DNA from 3 places in the Butyricimonas sp. BSD2780061689_150309_C8 genome. Region 1 is predicted to be linked to each of the others. Evidence: riboswitches for the same ligand, from Rfam matches in the RefSeq annotation. Region 1 holds a riboswitch; each other region holds the start of a gene.
What was found. A riboswitch is a leader RNA that binds a small molecule or an ion and turns the genes downstream of it on or off. The one in region 1 is predicted to bind cobalamin.

Region 1 (5,047 bases):
CTTAATCCCGAACACGGGAGGGAAACGAGTCACCACCTTGGTGGAAGAACAGACAAGTTTCAAAATTCCGGGGAAGACCTCTCCCCCAACAAGCGACACTTTCGTCAATGTAGAACCTTCGAGAGTCAATGTTTGTGCCTTGACGGCAGAGACATCCAACGTCTCCAATCCTTCTAAATCAGTCAATTTCAATTCAGAAAACTCTCCTAAAGTAGCCGGGAGCCTCACGTTTTTCAATGTGGCCAAATTAGTTATGGTAAAAGAACCACCCACCGTAGTCAACACCTCGAATCCGTCCAAGTTATTAACGTATTGCAATTTATTCAAGGTACAATTACCTGCAATTGTTTTCAGTGCCGGAAAACGAATAACACGTATGTCCGATCCATCAAGAGCAAGACTTCCCACGGATTCCAAAACCGGAAAATTCGTCTCTACCAATTTGCAGCTACCAATACTCAAGGCTCCGGGAATCTCTTTCAACAACGGCATATTCAAGGCATTCATCACGGAGAACACGGCGCTCCCGGTCGTCGGTTTCACGTTAAGTGCATTACACTTTTCGAGAGCCGGAAAATCAACCGTGTACGAATCAGCAAGCCCCACGGTAAGGGTTCCTCCCACACGGGTAATACGCGGAAAACTCACTCGATCCATCGTGAAACCGGAAATAGCCATATCACCATCCACCGTTTTCAAGGAACCGACATCCAATTTCCTGACCGTACCCGCCAACGTGAAGTTACGCCCCACTTCTTCCAACAAGGGACAAACAAATTCCTGTGCCAGATTGTTCTGCACGGTCAAGTCCAGACCGACTTTCTTCAAGGCGGGCAGATAAATTTGGTCAATATCCCCCTTGGCCGTAATCAACAAAGAACCAACCTCTTCCAAGTTCTCCAATCCCATCAAATCTATTCCCGTGTAAGCCTCGGTGATTTTCAAGTCATGCCCCACACGCACCAATTTATTCAACGGCAAAAGGGAAGTAATCACCTCCTCGGAACCGGAACGTCCGATAATCAGATTACCACCTACCTCGGTAACCCCACTCTCCCCAAAAGCATCAACTTCCTCCTGTGTCGCCAAGGTCACGCTGCCCTCCACGGGAACACTTTCCCGGACTACAAAATAATGGTACACTCTCCCTACTCCACTTGCCGAAGTCACTTCAAAAAGTGCCTCCTCGTTCCAGTTGGCAATGGAGTCAGGGGAAGGCATGATACGAGCATTCTCGCTCAATATCACTTCCGCCGAGGCCCCGGCAAGAGAAACACCCACGGGAGCTTGCAGAATAATACTATCACCCGTCAAAGCGGCTTTCAAAACCTCCCCGTTCTGTGTCAACCGAAAAGACACCACGTAGTTGTCCGTACCCGTAAACGGATCATTATCATCGTCACAGCCCCACACTCCTAAAAAACAAGCTAAAAGGAGGGCATAGATGGTCAATATATTTTGTTTCTTCATTTCGTTTTCTCCTTAAATTATTTATTCTTCAAATGATAATCATACCCGTCAAGGAACTCCGTGGAGGACTCTCCCAACACGCCCGCCTTCTGGTTAACGCTGGTCTGGATCATCACGAAATCAATGTATTCCAGTTTGACCGGGGAACCATCAATTTGAATCGCGTTGTCAATCTTGAAACAACTTTTATCCGTTCCATAATTATCAACATATCCCCAATCGTATTCTCCGTTGTACCACAATCCACCCCGTATTTCCACCTTAGAGGCCAAGCGGGTTCCGAAATGCATAAAATCTTCCTCGATAAACATGGGGAAAAAGAACGTCTGCCCGTGATAACCGTTAGCATCCACGCTACCGGCATTCCCGTAATTATCGGACCAAATAGAGTTCCCTCTCTCTTGCGTGGGACGATAATAAGTGATCACGTATTTTCGTGACATCTCTTCCGCGGAGGCACTTCCTTTCAGCTCGTACCAAGTGTCATCGGGCAAACCATTTCCATTCTCGTCCTGCATCACCCAAACGATACCCGGCTCAGAACTTCCGGCAAAAGCGTTCCCCTCCAAAATCAGATCGTATTCACCCGGCACGTTCTCCACGCTATGGTCAAAACCAATAACCACATACCCGCCATAAGCTCCCAACGAGAGATAAGGGGTAGAGGGATCAAGAATAGTTTTTCCTTTTGCCAAAGCATCGGCTTCCGTGGACCCGACCGGAAAGTTCACGAATTGTCCCGGAGCCGGAATGTACTCAAAGACTTCCGTGAAACGGGCAGAACTACCATCCGTCTGCCAATTACGGTGAGTACCCTCCGGATCAACACATTCCACGTAAGTCTCCGTGGAGGCGGTTTGTCCTCCTTCTGTCGCGGTCACGGTGATATAGTAACGTCCTTGCACGGTGGGAGCAAATTTGAAGTAAGAGGTCGTCTCGCTTTGCTTTACCCCATCCACCTGCCATTCATACACGGCTTTTTCCGTGATGTCAATAGGATAAGGAGAGAGTACAAGCTCCCGTCCCAAAGGTACACTGAAATTCGTAATCCGATTGTCAGAAACCGTACGATAGCGTCCATCATTAAAGATCAATCTCGGGGGAGCCAACGGTACAACCGTCACCGTCATGGATTTAGCCGTCGCGCCATCCTCGTTCTTAACCACGAGAGAAAGATCATACATCCGTACATCCTCCCGGTTGAAAACGAAAAGACTATCTTGACAGACAATCTCACCGTTCAATACCCACATATAAGTAGCTCCCTCGGGATTCGACACTTCGGCCCCAAAACTCCGATCTCGACCGGACATCACCACGGCAGCATCATCCAAAGTAACCTCTGGAGGTAATTTATCGAGAACCGACACCTTTACCTGTTTTTCAACCGAACCGTTCTCCGCATCAATCTTAAAATTCACGAAATAATCACCCACCTGCTCCCCCCGGAACAAATAGGTGGTATCCGTAGAAACTATTTTCCCGTTCAATTTCCAAGAACACAGGGGATTCATGGCATCCGACACCGTTGCCTGCAACAACACCTCTTTTCCGATCTTCACCCTGTACTCCCCCGTTTCTGTGTTGAAAGCGACATCGGGATTACCAACTTTGACCTTCTCATCGTCGTCACAGGCCGTGAACATACCGATAAAAAGTATCACCAGTAATACTAATTTCAATAGAACATCCTTTCTCATAACATCATCTGTTTAATTTATAATTATCGAGTTCAACGACCGTTTACAAAACGACCATTTTCTCCAAGAAAACACTTCCAACAACGAGAAATTGCACACATACACCCCTCCCAGCTTGCTAACTCATAGCAACACTCGTCATTACAACAATAGTCGGATAAATACAACATGGCACCCAAGCTCCAATCCCAGAAAGCTTTAGATACATGATACTGGCAGGTCTTCTGACTTACCCCGTCCTTGAACGCCCTTCCCATTTCGTGTCGAAACAGTGGATGTGAGTCTTGTTCACGGACTTTAGTGGAGCTTACAGCAGCGGGTCTGTTCAGGATTCGCACCTGATTCCCTTTTCACCACACGCCTGAAACAGGGTGTGACACCAAAATCGTTACGAAAATATATAAAAAACAAATACTATTTGGATTTTGAAACGAAAAATTCAATTATTCACAAATAATAATACATTTATTTTACATCACTTACTAGCCATATACACGCAGAAAAGTTCGCTTCAGGATAAAACAAGAGAGAGGAATCCGGCACAACACCAAGCTCCTCTCCCTAAAAAACTTAAATTACTCTTATTTCACAAGTTCTCCCGCCTTTACCTGCTCGAAGGTCGGATTATAAGCATTCTCAGATACCGTCCAAGAATCATTTCCCTCAAGCTTTTTAATCACTTTCTCCAATCCCTCGAAAGAGACCAAACCCGCTTGTTTCTGAATATTGACATAGCCTGCATTTTCCAATGCACTAAAACAACTTAAATCAGTAATCAGATTGTTATAATTATCTGCATTATAGGCATTCGATGTCAAAACAAGTCCCCCTACACTTTTCAAATTAGGTACGCGAATTTCCTCCAACATCTCAACCGGACCATTCTGATAGCTCGTACTAACACGGAATTCGCCATTCACGATTTCCAACGCAGGCAACTCCAGTACCGGAATAACACCCGTGTAAATCAGAGCCCCAACCTTTCGCAAAACCGGCAGTTGAACAGGCTCTAACCGTTTGATCCCGCAAGAAGAACCTTCCGACAAAGTCAACAACCCCGTTACCTCTTCCAAATCAGGGAAACACAAGGCTGCAGCATTCTCCGTCACATATCCCAAATTAACCGTCAATTTATCAACTTGTTTCAATCCCGTAAAATTAAATACGGCAGATTCCTTTTGTGTAAAGCCTGTAACAGTAAGTGTTTGCACTTTTTCGATGCCGTCAAAACGAACACCGCGACTGGAATTCAACGTAACTTCTCCATCAAGTTCCGAGTTCCCCCGCAAAACAAAATCAGCCCCAACATTATCAATCGTCAATTTAGAAGTAGAAAAAACCGAAATATCCAATCCTTGTAATGCCGGAAGTCGAGAAAACGAGCATTGTGCGAACTGCGCTCCCTGCAAATTAGCCAAGAAAGGGAATTCTTCCACTTTTTCCATGTTTGATATGGATAAACCGGAACCTATCGACCTCAGAGCATCAAATCCTTTCACGCATGTCACATTGTTCATATTATTCAATGTCATTGCCCCCTTGATGGTTGTCAAAGCCTTGAAACCATTCACCTCTTTTGCCGTTCCGCTCAAAGCGAAATTTCCCCCTACCGAAGTCAAACTATTAAACCCATCAAAATTTTCCGTATTCGCCGAAAAGGTTAAATTTCCTCCAACCTCTTTCAAAGCGTTCAGATCCACGGGGGCAGATAACACAAAATTTCCCCGAACTTCTGTTAAGGCAGCAAGATCTACATCATTCAATTTATTACAAACCTCTATACTAAATCCCTGTGTCCCAACTCGGCTCAACTGGTGCAAATTAATCTTTTCCAAATCTTCAATATAATATACCCGGAAGCCTCCTACCGATTGAAG
Region 2 (5,047 bases), 110 kb from region 1:
CTCGGTTCCAATGGAAATTTTGTTGTACTTACCGATCTTGAATACTCCTTTTAGGTTGGCAGATAAGTAGCGTTGACGTTTGGTCAGGATTTCATCTCCAACGTGGGTGGTAGTGTCGCCCTTGGACTCGATGGCACGGGTGTATACTTTGTAGTACTCGTAGTTGTTGGCGTTGACATCCAAGCTAATATAAGCGGAATTACCAAACAGATATTTTCCCCCCAATCCCACGGCGTAGTTCTCGTATGACATATCATAGTCGAATCCGGAAAGGTCTTTAGCATCCTTGTTCACGGGACGGTCGAGTTCTTTGGTAAAGTAACTTCCTTCCACGTACAAGTTCAGATTTTTTGATGGATCGAAGGCAAAACGTTGGTTCACGATGTCCGAGTGAAATTTATCAGACACTTTGCGACGGGTAGGTACACTATCTTCTGTGATATTACTGAGTTGCCAGCCGTCAGATTGGCGCCTTTGATAAGAGGTTGAGGACGAGAATTTGCCAGCGTTGATGTCCGCGTTGACGTTCTCGATAAAACTGCCCTTGCCTCCTAATCGGGTCGTGGACACGATGTTCAGGGCGTCATGCGGCTGATCTGTGATAATGTTGATCACTCCCGCAATAGCGTCCGATCCGTAGAGGGAGGAGGCTGCACCTTTAAGGACTTCGATTCGTTTTACCCTACCCATGTCGATTCGGGAGAGGTCAACGTAACCGGAAATATCTCCGGTCATTTTCTTCCCGTTCACGAGAACAAGGATATAATCTCCTTTCATTCCGTTAAGGGTCATGTTTGTACCCATAGCTGTTGGTCGGAAACTAAACGAGGGATTTAGCATCACGAGGGCATCCTCGATGGTGGAGATTCCGCCTTTTTTGATGTCCGAGGCTGTCATGACCTCGACGGGGACTGGCGAGTCCTTTAATTTTCGGTGAGTTCCCGTTCCCGAAACAACGACTTGATCGAGGTTGATCAGTGATGTTTTCAGTTGGAACAGAATGTCACTTTTGCTACTACTGACTTTTATGGAACTGACTTCGTAACCGGAGTAACTGGCCCGGAGCGTGTAGGTACCGTCGGGAACTTTTTCGAGGACGAATTCGCCCTTGTTGTTCGTGGCGATTCCGATGCTTGTTCCGACTAATCGTACATTGGCCCCGATAAGTGCTTTCCCGCTTTTTGCATCGATCACTTTCCCTCTCAACGTGATCTGCCCTAGCGAGACGCTTGCCAAAGTCAGCATGAATAATGTAGTCAGTACTACAATTCTTTTCATTCGGGTTAAGTTTTAAAGTTTATAATAGTATTCCTGGCCCCGAGAATACGCTATTACCTGTGTTTGTCTCGGCAGGTCTCCTGACTACGCCTAAGAAAGATACCTTCCCGTCCTTACGAACAGTGGTGTAAGAACCTTTCTTTGAATCTCCTCGTTAGGGAGAAACGGGCATCACAGTAGCGGGCACTGTACCGGATTCTAACCGGTTTCCCTCTTGTATGTTAATTGAGCATTAACACATCACCTAAGACGGCACAAATGTATATATTTTTTGACAAAAGGTTACGGTTGGATGAGAAAAATGATACCGGGAGAAGGTATAGAGATTCGTTAGGGACATTGTTGGAGTTTTTATTATAGGGATTGGTTGTCAGTTTGTTATGATGATTGAATTATGGAAATAAAAAAATCATGTTGAAAAAGTATAATATAAAAAAATATATTACATTCGCGCCATGTTTTGGTGCGAAGCCTTCGGTCATGGAGGTGATGCTTAATAGGGAATCCGGTGTGAATCCGGGACTGTACCCGCAGCTGTAAGTTCCTGTACAAGGGATTTTGTACTTCAAATGTCACTGGTTATAAACTGGGAAGGCAACAAAATCCGGAACAAGTCAGAAGACCTGCCGAACTAGATAAACCATAGCTTTCGGGAAAAAAAGCGAGAGGGAAAAAGATGGATTTTACCTTAAACTCATGTTGCCCAAAAGACTATGTTAATAATGCTTATTCATTATTAATATATAGTTGTATGAAAAAAGTTGTTGTATTAGCATTGTTGCTGTTTGTGTGCGTCGGTTCGCTTTTCGCTCAAGAGAACGATAAGCGAAAGAAAAAGAGTATCACGGACTCTTTATTCCGTATCGATCAGGTGGATGTGATGCAGAAAAAGAAGAGGATTGATTTGTTGGGATTGGATGTGCCTTTACGTTTCGTTCCGATAACGGTGAGCAAGTTGTCTAGCCAGATGCTTGACCGGAAGGGAATTGTTGATCTGATGGATGCCGTTAAGTTTTTGCCGGGAATTGTAGCGAAAGACAAGCAATACGGGCAGTTTCAACAGTTTTCTATTCGCGGACAGGGGAGTGCGGTTGTTATGATTGACGGGATTCGCGATGAGCGGACGTTGAATAATAACGTGCCTTACGGGGATTTGGCTGCCGTGGAGTCTATCGAATTGTTGAAAGGACCCGCCGCTATTTTGGCCGGACATTCGGCTATGGGCGGAGTGTTGAATATCGTGCGCAAGAAAGCGTCTCCCGATTTTTCGGCCAACGCTCGTATCAGTTATGGTAGCTGGGATGAGAGACGGGCTACTCTTGGTTTCGGGGGAAAACTTGTGGGACCTCTCGAATATCGTGCCAATATCAATTATTCAACGGGTGACGGATGGCGTGAGGTGAATGCAAATCGTTTTTCCGTGTATGGTGTTTTGGGAGCTGATTTAGGAAAGTGGGGACGTATTGATGTGACCGGTAGTTATGCCGATGATGATTACACGACCGAGATCGGGGCTGCACCCGTTATGCCCGGTGATATGTTCTACGTGGACGGAGACAAACCGTACGCGCTGAAGGGGGATCGCCACCCGGAGGCGGATTACCGCGAGGTTTATAATGACTTTGCCAATAATTACATGAAACGGAAAGTATGGGATATGTCTGTGTCATACGTTTACCAGATCACGGATTGGATGAAGTTGAAAGAACGTTTTTCCTATTTCCACAGTGATTTGGATTATCATTGTATTGAGGGGCTTTCTTATCGTACCTCTAAGGATCCGATATATAAATGGTATTATTATAAGTCAGAAGACGAGAAGGTGTATGTTGACTTGGATACGGTTCAACGAGGAAATGCTGCCCGTCAGAATCCGTTGAATTTTAACCCGGACCACAAAAACGTGAATAATACGATCGAGTTGACCGGGAAGTTCGAGACAGGTTCCGTGTTACATAACTACACGTTGGGATGGACGTACAATTGTTTTGATTTCGCCCAGTATAACGGTTATGGAGATGACGATTTGTGGGGGCCCGGTTTGGATGCACTTTTGCCTGTGCGGGACCCGCATATCGTGCAAGGATGGTGGGACACGAAAGTTTCAGCCGTTTCTCTGCGCACGGAGAGAACGCATGGAATTTATTTGCATGACGTGATCGAATTCAATGATAAATGGAAGATGATGGCCTCGGGACGTGTGGATTTGTATAGCCGGAAAACATCAAGTGCTACGATTGATGACGGGAAACAGAAATATGAAACGAAGAACAGGAAAGAATGGAAAGAGGTGGAGACCTCGGCATTCACGTATCGGGTGGGTGTCGTGTATTTCCCTATGCCTGAATTGTCATTCTACGGTTCTATTTCTTCTTATTTCAATCCTGTAACCACAACATATAGTCCTACCGTGATGTATTTGGACCGCAAGGGTAACGAGTTCAATCCTGACGAGGATGGGGGCGAAGTGTTCAAGCCGGAAAAAGGGTATTCCACGGAAGTCGGTGTACGTTACACCTTGAACGAGATGGTGGATATTAACGCGAGTGTATTTTATATTCGTAAGTATAATATCGTGAAGAGTCTGGGTGACACGACTGTATTGGTGGATGGTGTTGCTACCGAGAAGAGTATTCGGGGACAAGTCGGAAGAGCCGACTCGCGAGGTTTTGACATTGAGGTGGTTGTTCGTCCGTTACCGACTTTACAAGTTACGGGAGGTCTCGGTTGGTCGGACTATCGTTTGCGGGAAATTGCCGAGAGCGGACGTTTCTCTAAATATAAGGAACAGAATAAAAATGTTCGTGCCACGGGTGTGCCTCGTACGACATTCTACGCTTATGCCGATTACACGATACCACGCGGGGTGCTAAAGAATTTGTCATTCCATTTAAGTGGGAATTTCAAGGATAAGGTGTTCCGGAATATAGATAACCGGTTGTACGATCCGGCCTTGTGGTTGATGGATGCGGGTATTTTCTACACGATCAAGAATCACGTAACACTGGCATTGAACATTAACAACTTGTTTGACAAGGAATATTTCGAGAGAACCACGATCATGGCGAAACCCCGGAATTATCAGGCATCGGTTTCCTATACTTTTTAATTAAAGAAAGGGAATTTGAAAGAAGTCAAGGAGGATGTCAAACTCCCTCCCCCTTTGGGGTATTGAGCCTGTAAGCAGTCTCGAATCGGCTCTCGCTCGACAGACAACGAGTAAACTCTCAGTCTGTTCTCGCTTACTCGCCGATTTCCCTCTATAAACAGAGGGAGAGCTGAAATACTCCCTGTTTTTGGGAAGAATCACCAGCTCCTCCTCTGTTTATAGAGGAGGTGGCCGAAGGTCGGAGGAGTTTATTTTGTAATAGAGAGAACTGTTCAGGCAGTTCTCTTTTTGTTATTGGCTAACGTAAATATATTCAGCTTGTCAGCTTGTTTTGCGGTTCTTTTTATACTTTTGCAGGCAGACAATTAAATCACAATCAATATAAAAGATATGAAGAGAACAGCATTTATTTTATTCGCCCTCGTTTTCGGAGGGTACATGATGGCCTATGCGCAGCAGAATACGACTGTACAGGACACGACAAAGCCTGTAGGCTACCAGTTTACTGATATCAAGAGATTGCCCGCTACGTCCGTGAAGGATCAGTATCGTGCCGGGACTTGTTGGTCATGGTCAACGTCCTCTTTCCTAGAGTCGGAAATGATGCGAATGGGGAAAGATTCAGTGAATTTGTCGGCCATGTATTTCGTGAAACACGCT
Region 3 (5,047 bases), on a different contig from region 1:
TAAGATCACGAAATTTGCTCGTGACAAGACCTATGGGTACACGGAGGATAATCCAATCAAGGTAGGTGGGGGGATGGAAGGCCCTCTGAATGAACAACGCTTTTTGAACGCATTGGCAGGTCCTAACGGAGAGAAGGTTTCGTATAAACGTCAAGGGAGTTGCTGCCCGTTCAAGACCCCAAACGCAGTTTTCGGTGATAGTGGAATGTTGGATATGTACGAGATTAGCATCGAGGGGATGTCCCAAAAAATTATTCTTTATCTGAATATGTACGATTCAGAAACTTTGCAAGTGCCGGTAGGGTTCACATTGCGGAAATAGAAGCTTCAAAAGGCGAACACGATTAAGTGGGAGAGAGATACAAGATTTTGTTTCCAAGAAAAAAACGGGTATGAATGTACTGGGTATTATATTTTTTTGTACATTTGTCCCCGTTTTACGTCAAGAGTAGTGGACAGATTGAAAGAATATAAGATAGCCCACAGAGGCTTAGGGGAAGGCGTTCACACTTTCGAGTTTGTCATGGATGGCAGTTTTTTTGATTGTTTTGACGCGACAAAAGGAACGAAAGGAAAAGTAAACGCGAGAGTAAATATCGTGAAATCATCCCTGCTGATGGAGGTTCGGATGACGATCGAAGGGACGGTAGAAGCAATTTGCGATCGCTGTCTGGAGGAAATGGAGTTACCAATTAGCGGAGAATTGAACTTGTACGCGAAGTACGGGGAGAGAGAGGAAGGAAATGATGATGATTTTATTATCTTGGCTCAAGATGATGATTATCTGGATTTGAGTGAACCGCTATATGAGGTGTATATGCTAAATTACCCGCTTCGCGTGGTTCACCCGGAGGGAGAATGTAACGAGGAAATGGAGCATGTACTGGAAGAGTTGACAATGGAAGAAGAGAATGATAAGATTGATCCCCGCTGGGATGAATTGAGGAAATTAATTAATAATAACTAAATAAAACTAGAGAGAAATGGCACATCCTAAACACCGAATCTCTAAACAGAGAAGGAATAAAAGAAGAACTCACGATAAGGCAACGGTTCCTGCAATAGCAAAGTGTTCAAATTGTGGTGCTGCAGTTCAGTATCATACTGTATGCCCGGAATGTGGGTATTACAGGGGTAAATTGGCTATTGAGAAAGCAGTTGTTGCATAATTTTGATGCAATGATAAAGATTGCCTTAGATAATACAGCCCCCTGTACTAGGGGGCTATGATTGTATATAGGTGTCTGATTCTATTATTCAATTTGAAAATTTTTATTTTATGGAAAGGCCAAGAGCGGTAATCACAGGGGTAGGAGCGTATTATCCCGACTATATTCTAACTAACGAGGAGTTGAGCCGGATGGTAGATACCACAGACGAATGGATCATGACTCGAATCGGTATAAAAGAGAGACGTATTTTGCGGGATGCCGGTAAAGGCAGTGCTTACCTCGGGGCCAGAGCGGTGGAGGACTTGTTTCGTAAAACAGGTTTGAAACCGGAAGAAGTTGATTTATTGATTTGCTGTACGGTTACGGCCGACATGCATTTCCCTGCTAACGGGAACGTGATTTCCGATATGGTGGGAATAAAGAATGCTTTTAGTTTTGATCTTAATGCCGGATGTTCCGGTTTCCTATATGGCTTGATCACGGCGACGCAGTACGTGGAGAGCGGGCGTTATAAAAAAGTGATTGTCGTGGGAGCTGAAAAGATGTCCGCGATTACGGATTACACGGATCGGGCAACTTGTCCTATTTTCGGAGACGCGGCTGCCGCCGTGTTGCTGGAGCCGACAACTGAAGATTTGGGGGTAATTGACCACATATTGCGTTCGGATGGAATGGGACGTGTTCACCTACACATGAAAGCAGGTGGCTCTTTGAAACCGCCAACCATTGATACGGTTTTAGCCCGGGAACATTATATTTACCAGGAAGGACAGCCCGTGTTTAAACATGCTGTATCGAACATGGCAGACGTGTCGGTGGAAGTGATGGAACGCAATAACTTGTCCTCGGAGGACGTGGCTTGGCTGGTACCTCATCAGGCAAACCTGCGTATTATCAAGGCTACCGGGGAACGAATGGGGTTACCCAAAGAGAAGGTCATGGTTAATATCCAAAAATACGGTAACACGACCTCGGCAACAATCCCGTTGTGTCTGTATGAATGGGAGGACCAACTGAAGAAGGGGGATAATTTGATCCTTGCTGCTTTTGGTGCCGGATTTACATGGGGTGCCATTTATTTGAAATGGGGATATACTCATAAGGGTTAGATTGTATCGATAATACGATATACGAGGCTGTTCGGTTATTTCCCGGACAGCTTTTTTTGATTTCAGAAGATGGGTGTAAGATATTTTAGCTGATTATTAGAAAATAATTGTTTTTTTCATTAAGAAATAAATTATTTTATATATTTGCGTCGATTTTGGTGAGTCCCATGCTATCTGCATGGGATGTAAGGGAATCCGGTGAGAGTCCGGAACAATACCCGTTGCTGTAATCTCTTTCCCGTTACACGGGAAATGCTTAGTCTCCTCATGCCACTGGTTCGTCCGGGAAGGCGACATAAGCGGAGAAAGTCAGAAAACCTGCCTAAATTAGATGTTTTTATTGTTCTCGGGAATAAGGATGATAAAAAGGAAAAAATAATAGCTATTGTTTTTATTAACAGTAACATTTATGAAGCCACGGATGTGCGTGATGTGTGCTGTCGTGTGGCGTTTATAATGTTTATGAAAAAATAATAAACATGAAAAGTATCTTATTGCTAGTATGTGGCGTACTTGTATTGAATTTTGCGCCAATGTCAAGACTTATGGCGATTCAACCGGAGGTGATGGCTGATACGGTGAAAACGGTGAAATTAACCGGAAAAGTCGTGGATGTTGAAACAGGGGAAGCAATACCTTTATCAACTCTCATGGTGAAAGAGTTAGGTTGGGGGAGTGTTTGCGATACGGAAGGAAAATTTAAAATTGACGTGCCTGCCAATCGTAAAGCAACTTTGACGGTTCGTTCTGTCGGGTATGAGACTCGTGAAGTTGATGTGGCTCCTGGAACGATCTCTGGGCTTGTTATTAAGCTGAAGAAGAGTTTGTTGGATTTGGACGAGGTGGTTATTACAGGTACGAGAACGGAAAAGGTGATTTCCGAGGCTCCCGTGATGACTCGTGTCGTTTCTGCCGAGGAGTTACAACGAAATGATTACGAGAGTATGATGGATGTTCTGGAGTACAATATTCCGGGGCTTCGTTTTAACGTGGACCCTCGCGGTAATAATATCCAGATTCAGGGATTGGAAAATAGTTACATCCTTATCTTGGTTGATGGGGAGAGGTTATCTCAGACTCCCGGGGGACCTATCGATTTCGATCGGCTGAGTACGTCCAATATTAAACGGATCGAGATTTTGAAAGGTGCGGCTTCTGCTCTTTACGGGTCAAGTGCCATGGGTATGGTTGTGAATATTATCACGGATTCTCCGAAACGCTCTTTGGAAGGCTGGGCAAAAGCTCGTTATTCTAAGTTTAATGATCTGCAGTTGGATGCGGGGATCGGGTTGGCTCACAAGGGATTTTTCTCCCAGACTCTTTTTCGTCGTAATTCCACGGATGGGTATGATCTTACGCCCGAAACACCCCAGTCTTACACGATGAATCCTTCACATGATATGAATATAGAGGAGAAGGTAGGATGGAATAATGAACGGACGAAAGTGGTGGCTTCAGCTTCTTTCTATTGGAATGAAGTAGAGAATCCTCCCAAGGGAGAATCTCCAACGCATTATCGCAGTTTAAACAAAACATTCCGGGCATCATTGGAGCATGCCTTCGGGGAAAAGAATAAGTTGTATGCGGTGTATTACGGAGATTTTTATACTCGTAAGACCGTGTATGATTTGATTGATCTTGCAGATAGTACGAATGCGACTTCTCACGAGCAGACAGCCCGTTTGACAGATATTTATAGTCCTTTGAAGAACGTGGAGATTGTTGGAGGAATTGAATGGAACTGGACTCGGAATTATAATAAGATGCAATACGGTAAGGAACAAACCGTGAGAAAAGTGAACGATGCGAATGTTTTCGTGCAGGTGGATTGGCAGATATTGCCGGAGCTGGATTTGGTAGGAGGTTTCCGTTACACGCACCATTCTGTTTTTGGTGACGCATATACCCCGAAAGTAAATTTGATGTATGCCCCGGGCAGTTTTAAATTCCGTGCCGGGTATAGTCGGGGATTTAAGGCTCCCGGCTTGACGGAGTTGTATTCTGATTTTGACATGGGAAGTGTGTCGCATAATGTTGGAAATCCAGATTTGAAACCGGAGTATTCCAATTATTTATCGGTTTCGGCGGAATATACTTACAATGGACGGTTGAATGCAAGCGTGGAAGGGTACCAGAACACGATAAAAGATAAAATTAATTCTTTTGTTATTGACGTGGAAGATCCGGAACCGGGACAATTGGGAGCGGAAATGCATTATGCAAATGTGGAGGCCGTGCGTATACGCGGGGCAGAAGGAACATTGACTTATTACCCGGTTAAACAATTGTTGCTGAGGGGAACTTATGCTTATACTGACGCGAGAGATCGGGAGACGGATTTGCAATTGTCCGGAAATTCAAAACACGCCTTGAATTTTACCACGACATTACGCGGTAAATTATTGAAACGGGATGGTTCTGTTTCTCTCTCCGGACGGTGGACTTCTAAGAAATTGTCACAGAGTAAATCCACTGAAACGGACGATAGCGGTCAAGAAATAGAGGTGATTCGTGAAAATACAAAACCGGCTTATAGTCTTTGGAAATTGGTGGCCCAATATACGCCTTGGCAAAAGAAGTTTATGAGGTTGACGTTAACAGGCGGAATTCAGAATTTATTTGATTATACGGACACGGAACATTACACGACGTATGATGCCGGACGTCGATTCTTCGGTTCCGTGATATTCCGTTTCTGACAACATGAGAATCTTTAACTTAATATTGATATAGAATGAAAAAGTTTAATTTAAAATCATGCCTCAT

Region 2: linked by a shared signal. The riboswitch ahead of I2I33_RS04625 (TonB-dependent receptor) and the one ahead of I2I33_RS05030 (PKD-like domain-containing protein) in region 1 are both predicted to bind cobalamin.
Region 3: linked by a shared signal. The riboswitch ahead of I2I33_RS00580 (TonB-dependent receptor) and the one ahead of I2I33_RS05030 (PKD-like domain-containing protein) in region 1 are both predicted to bind cobalamin.

What each region holds. Positions count from the first base shown of each region.
Region 1 is NZ_JADMSV010000003.1:141,362-146,408, forward strand. Features, by position in the region: gene I2I33_RS05025 (hypothetical protein) at 1-1,470, opposite strand, end outside; gene I2I33_RS05030 (PKD-like domain-containing protein) at 1,488-3,170, opposite strand; cobalamin riboswitch at 3,367-3,569, opposite strand; gene I2I33_RS05035 (hypothetical protein) at 3,752-5,047, opposite strand, start outside.
Region 2 is NZ_JADMSV010000003.1:34,796-39,842, reverse strand. Features, by position in the region: gene I2I33_RS04630 (TonB-dependent receptor) at 1-1,278, opposite strand, end outside; cobalamin riboswitch at 1,331-1,541, opposite strand; cobalamin riboswitch at 1,723-1,924, shown strand; gene I2I33_RS04625 (TonB-dependent receptor) at 2,030-4,387, shown strand; gene I2I33_RS04620 (aminopeptidase C) at 4,778-5,047, shown strand, end outside.
Region 3 is NZ_JADMSV010000001.1:173,073-178,119, reverse strand. Features, by position in the region: gene I2I33_RS00600 (hypothetical protein) at 1-322, shown strand, start outside; gene I2I33_RS00595 (YceD family protein) at 452-967, shown strand; gene rpmF (50S ribosomal protein L32) at 984-1,169, shown strand; gene I2I33_RS00585 (beta-ketoacyl-ACP synthase III) at 1,280-2,281, shown strand; cobalamin riboswitch at 2,421-2,622, shown strand; gene I2I33_RS00580 (TonB-dependent receptor) at 2,761-4,980, shown strand; gene I2I33_RS00575 (HmuY family protein) at 5,016-5,047, shown strand, end outside.